Regions from separate parts of the Clostridium taeniosporum genome, predicted to be linked through region 2. Evidence: a T-box and tRNA genes for the amino acid it is inferred to sense, from the RefSeq annotation. Region 2 holds a T-box; the other holds one or more tRNA genes.

Region 1 (3,298 bases), 950 kb from region 2:
GAATAATTTTACAGTTAAATAACCAAATAGATCTCTAAGCTATTAGAATACAATTTACAATAGGTATAATTGTAAGATATCTGTTGATGCTCTTTTCACTTCTTACTTGATATCCATTAAGACCTAAATAAGATTTACAACCTCTAAAAAATGGCTCAATCGCCCATCGGTCAGTATATTGAGTTAAGATATCTAAAGGATTTAGTGGTGTATCTAAAGAAATAATGTTTTTAATGCTCCTTCTTTTTAAAATGAATCTTTAGGATAGCTAAGAACAATTGAAACATTTTGTCTATCTTTTAAATCACCAAAATAGTTATAAATATAGTATTGTTTATTTTTAACGGTGACAAGGTTAAAATCATCTATATTTAAAGTTGTTGCAAATTTGTGAAGTTTGATTCCTAATCTTTTATGTCCTTCAGGATAAATAACTATATTAGTTTTTAAAGCTCCTATATGGCTGTAATCAGCTTTTAAGGAACTATTAAAATAGCTTTACAACTATAACCAGCTATCGCACAAAATATAACCTTTATTTTCAGGTTTAGGTAGTGATTCAACTAAATTTTCAGCCAATTCTATTTTACTCATAGAATTTTTATCATAAATATATATTGAATAAGGAAGTATTAACCTATCACAAGAAAGTAATGAAACTAAAATTTTATGACCATATACTGTTTTACCTTTTAAATGAGAATTATGAACTGAACACTTTTCAATAATATTTTTAGCCTTTGACGAGGGCTTAGTTTTCTCTGAAATAGTATCATCAATAATAAAATATATTGGTTTCTTAGTTTCTTTTGATTTATTCCATATTAGTTCTAAAACTAGTGATTTCAATGATTTGCAGTTCTAGATTCTAATTATAATATTATTAGGAAAAAGAATTAAATAAAGAATAAAGTGGGCATTTGGGAATTGAAATAAATTGTAATGATAAGTATATTACAGAATATAAAGATTTTGGGGTTAGATAAATTGTATATATTAAAATTTTTAATATAGATTTTAAATAGGAGTGTGTTATAAAAAGTGATTAGTAAATTAAGAATTTCAGGAGTTATATTACTAACAATAGTTATTTGTTACTCAGGATTGTTTATGGCAAAAAAATTTGGAATAACTGAAGGGATAATTACAAATATAATATTATATGGTTCTATGCTTATAAGCACATTTATATTTTTAAAAATAATAGATAAAAAAAGTTTTGAAAGTATAGGTTTAAGAAGCCAAAAAGGATTAAAAAAATATTGTATAGCATTAGCTATTATTGCAATAATACCTATAGGAATTAGTTTTTTATTTAATGGTACAATTAATTTTAAGAAAATGTTTCCTTTAGAACTAATAAAAATTGCTTTATTTAACTTTATGGTAGGTTTTTCAGAAGAGTTTTTTGTTAGGGGATATATATATTCAGCTATAAATAATGAAAAGTTAAAAATTCCACTTTCAGCAGCATTATTTTCATTACTTCATATAATAAGTCCTGAGTTTAATTTTATGTTATTTATACTTTTATTTTTAATAGGAATTTTTTTTGCATTAGCCTTTTATTTTATTAAAAATTTATGGCCATTAATAATTTTTCATTCAGTTTGGAATATTTTCACCAATATAACAGATTCTTATCAAAATATATTAATATCATTAACAACATATATTATTATGATAGGTGTAATAATAATTTTGAATAAAAAAGATTTTATTATAAAATCTCTTTAGCGGAAAAAGTAATAATAATTATAATAAAAATAAACTCTTACAAATGTAAGAGTTTATTTTTTATGGTTGCGGGAGCAGGACTTGAACCTACGACCTTTGGGTTATGAGCCCAACGAGCTACCAGCTGCTCCATCCCGCGATATTATGTTTTACAAGCAATTCAATTAACTTATGTATTTAGTATAATTCTATTAATAAATAATGTCAAAATATAATTATGCTAAATTCAGTCATATAAGTTAATGAAGTCTTTTAGAATATAGTATATTATTAAATGCTAAATAATTCTCTCGATATAGAAATAAAATATAAAATTTTAATTTATGTAAAAATAAGGGTATAATAATGTTTAATAATTTAGATAGATTTGGGGGAGAATTATGAGTAATGAACACAGTAGTGTTAAGAAAATGTGGAGAGATTATTTAAATTTAATTGGAGAAGATGAGGGTATTACAAATTTAAAATATAATTTATGGAGTTTCGGTGACAATGAAATTTTAGCTAATGAATTGGTAGAATTGGTTATAAAAGGAGAAAAAACGGCTACTACATCACTTTATTATTTATATGAAGTAGAAAATGAGGAGTTACCTAAAAAAGGACAATTAAATATTATTACAGATTTTCATGGTAGTGCAAAGTGTATAACAAAGACTAAATCTGTTAATGTATTACCTTTTTGTGGTGTTAAAGCTGAGTTTGCTTTTAAGGAAGGGGAAGGAGATAAATCTTTAGAATATTGGAAAACAGGACATATAGATTTTTTTAATAGAAGTTTGCAAAAATATACTAAAGAATTTTCAGAAGATATGATGGTAGTATGTGAAGAATTTGAAGTGATTTATAATTAAAAGAAAAAATAGTTGATAAATTTGGTGAGAGAACTTATAATTTAATATAATAATAATCAACCATATTAAAATGTGTTAGATTATAAGAAAACTTTGCAAAAAAATATTGGGGTGATAAAATGAACTTTGAACACATAAGCAGAGAAGATAATGAAATTTATGCTTTAATTGAAAAGGAATTAGAAAGACAACAAAATGGAATTGAGCTAATAGCTTCAGAAAATGTCGCAAGTGAAGCAGTAATGGAGGCTATGGGTTCCTATTTAACAAATAAATATGCTGAAGGATATCCAGGAAAAAGATATTATGGAGGATGTCACGTAGTAGATGGTGTTGAAGAAATAGCACGTGAGAGAGCTAAGAAATTATTTGGAGCAGAGCATGCAAATGTTCAACCACATTCTGGTTCACAAGCCAATATGGCTGTTTATTTTACAGTATTAGAACATGGTGACACTGTATTAGGTATGAATTTAAGCCATGGAGGTCATTTAACTCATGGTTCACCAGTTAATTTCTCAGGAAAATTATTTAACTTTGTATCATATGGAGTAGATAAAGAAACAGAAGAAATAAATTACGATACGGTAAGAGAATTAGCTATAAAACATAAACCTAAGCTAATAGTTGCAGGTGCAAGTGCATATTCAAGAGTAATAAATTTTGAAAAGTTTAGACAAATTGCTGATGAAGTTGGAGCATATTTA
Region 2 (3,298 bases):
TATATAAAATCATAATTTTTAGTTAACTCATAAGTGGTATTCAAACTTTCATAAGACGCTGCACAATTTAAAACTCCAATTACACCACTTTTTTGAATTTCATCTAATACTTCTTTACGATCAATTTCAAAAGATTCATCATCATAATGAGCATGACTATCTATTATTTTAAATATTTTTTCCATAACAGCATATCCTTTCAAACATTAAATATATGTGATTTATTAAATTTAGACTTTGATTATCTAATGTTAAATTTTAAATTAATTTTAAATTGTCACAAATTTGACATATTCAAATAGTATATTTAAATTGTAAAGTAGTTAAAGCATTATTATTTACCCCTTTTAACCATTATATATTAGTGGTTATAGAACACCTCACCCCCTAAATGAGGTGTTCTTTTTTTAATTTTATTTATCTAACAATGCTTCCACTTAAAATTTCACCTGGATCTACAACTTTTAATTCACTATCATCATCAGTTGCTGCACATAAAATCATACCTTGTGATAATTCACCTCTAAGTTTTACAGGTTTTAAATTTGCCACTAAAACTACATTTTTCCCTACTAATTCTTCAGGTTTATAGTATTTTGCAATTCCTGACACCACTTGTCTTTCTTCGCTACCTAAATCAACTTTTAATTTCAAAAGTTTTTTAGCTCCTTTTATCGGTTCACAAGCTAAAACTTTAACTACTCTTAAATCAATTTTTTCAAAATCATCTATTGTTATTTCTTCTTTTATAGGAATAATTTCTCTTTTAGCAGGTGCTTGTGCTGCTTTTAAAGCTTCTAATTCTTCAAGCTTCTTTTCCACATCTATTCTAGGGAATAAATTTTCTCCCTTAACAACTTTAGTTCCTACTTTTGTTCCATTAAATGCTTTTAAAGATTCCCATGATATTTCATCAGTATTTATTTGCTTATTAATCTTCTTAGCTGTATCTGGTAAAAATGATGAAATCATTACTGATGCAAATCTTAAACTTTCAATTAGATTATAAAGTACAGTTCCTAATCTAGCCTTCTTGCTTTCATCTTTAGCTAAAATCCACGGAGTTGTTTCATCTATATACTTATTAGCTCTACCTATTAGTTCAAATACATGTTCTAGTGCTAACGGAATATTTAATTCATCAATAGCTTCTTCAACTTTCTTTGGAGTAGATAATGCTAAGTTTATTAATTCTTCGTCAAATTCACCACTTTCAGCTTGTGATGGAATTTCTCCTCCAAAGTATTTTTCAATCATTGCGACACTTCTTGATAAAAGGTTACCTAAATCGTTACAAAGATCTGAATTTATCTTTTTTATGAATATTTCATTGTTAAATAGACCATCTGCACCAAATGGAATTTCTCTTAATAAGTAATATCTTACTGGATCTACTCCAAATTCGTTAACTAATACAACTGGATCTACAACATTACCTTTAGATTTTGACATTTTTCCACCATCAACAAGTAACCATCCATGCCCAAATACTTGCTTTGGAAGTGGTAAATCTAATGCCATTAACATTATTGGCCAATATATTGTATGGAATCTTAATATATCTTTTCCTATTAAATGTACATCTGCCGGCCAAAATTTATCATATAGTTCTTTATTGTCTTGACTATATCCAAGTGCAGTAATATAGTTTGATAAAGCATCTATCCATACATAAACAACATGTTTTTCATCAAATGTTACTGGAACTCCCCAATCAAAGCTAGTTCTTGAAACACATAAATCTTGAAGACCTGGTCTTAAGAAGTTATTTAACATTTCATTCTTTCTTGATTCTGGTTGAATAAAGTTTGGATTTTCTTCTATATACTTAATTAATCTATCAGCATATTTGCTCATTTTAAAGAAATAAGCTTCTTCTTTTGATTTTTCAACTGGTCTTCCACAATCAGGGCAATTTCCATCTACTAATTGAGTATCTGTCCAAAATGATTCACATGGAGTACAATACCATCCTTCGTAAGAACTCTTATATATATCTCCTTGGTTATATAATTTTTTAAATATATCTTGAACTGATTTTACATGATAATCATCTGTAGTTCTTATAAATTTATCATAACTTACATTCATCATCTTCCAAAGATCTTTAATACCAGCTACGATTTCATCTACATGTTCTATTGGAGTAATCCCTTTTTCTTCTGCTATTCTTTGAATCTTTTGACCATGTTCATCTGTACCTGTTAAGAACATCACATCATAACCTGTTAATCTTTTAAATCTTGCTAATGCATCAGCAGCTACTGTAGTATAAGTATTTCCTATATGTAACTTTGTTGATGGGTAATAAATAGGTGTAGTTATATAATATGGCTTTTTACATTCTTTACACATTTTTTGTATTCCTCCTTATTTTAAACAATACTATAAATATTATTTTTTATTCTTTAGGTTTTATTTCTTAATCTTTAAGAAATAATATAATCTAAGTTATTCACAGATTTAAAAAAATATAATTTTCTAAAGAATAAAAAATCTCTATATAGGTATATTAAACCTATATAGAGACGTATATACGTGTTACCACTCTACTTCTTATTTATCTCACAATAAACAACTCATTAGGTGACCATCATCACCTTGCATTATAACGGATGCTGCCGTAATTCCTTAACAAATATTGCTCGGGAAATATGCTCCAAGTCCATCTTCATGAAAATTTCTTCTACTAACTTTCACCAAACATTAGCTCTCTTTAAGAATTCCTTTTCACTACTCTTCTCTTCATAGCATTTATACACTTATTATAATAGAATAAATACATTTTCGTGTCAAATAATAAAAATTTAAAGATGTACTATATAAAATTTCAATTAGATATAGTACACCTTTTTATTAAGAAATTTTATTTAAAGACATAGATTTAAGTACTTCTTTAATCTCTGATAAAGATTTATCCATACTTGCTTCAACAGCTGCTGTAATTACCCCTTCAACTAAAGGAGCATCTATAATTTCTACGTTTCCTCTAATATCATCATCTAAAAATTCTATAGCCATTTCTGTATTCATAAATGCGCTACCCAAATCAAATAATACAAGTACACCACTATCACTATACACAGATTCTATTGCATTAGTTATTTTAGAAATATCTGTACCAATCCTTCCGTCTCCAGTCCCACCTGCATCTACTATTGAAACTTCTGGTGCCATTTGAAGAGCTACTTCTTTAACACCTTTAGCTATAAAACTACTATGTGACACTATTACTATCCCAACCATAATTAATTCTCCTCTTTAGTTAATTCTTCTGCTATAGTATTTAAAATCAAAT

Evidence for each region. A T-box is a leader RNA that pairs with one kind of tRNA and senses whether it is charged. The one in region 2 lies ahead of metG (methionine--tRNA ligase), so its partner is inferred to be a tRNA-Met.
Region 1: it has a tRNA-Met gene. The T-box ahead of metG (methionine--tRNA ligase) is inferred to sense a tRNA for this amino acid. The anticodon was not compared.

What each region holds. Positions count from the first base shown of each region.
Region 1 is NZ_CP017253.2:1,051,962-1,055,259, forward strand. It holds partial or broken gene BGI42_RS16605 (transposase) at 39-855, opposite strand; gene BGI42_RS05025 (CPBP family intramembrane glutamic endopeptidase) at 1,042-1,737, shown strand; tRNA gene BGI42_RS05030 (tRNA-Met) at 1,801-1,876, opposite strand; gene BGI42_RS05035 (ASCH domain-containing protein) at 2,118-2,591, shown strand; gene glyA (serine hydroxymethyltransferase) at 2,711-3,298, shown strand, end outside.
Region 2 is NZ_CP017253.2:104,979-108,276, reverse strand. It holds gene BGI42_RS00450 (TatD family hydrolase) at 1-185, opposite strand, end outside; gene metG (methionine--tRNA ligase) at 418-2,355, opposite strand; T-box leader at 2,522-2,758, opposite strand; gene dhaM (dihydroxyacetone kinase phosphoryl donor subunit DhaM) at 2,857-3,246, opposite strand; gene dhaL (dihydroxyacetone kinase subunit DhaL) at 3,249-3,298, opposite strand, start outside.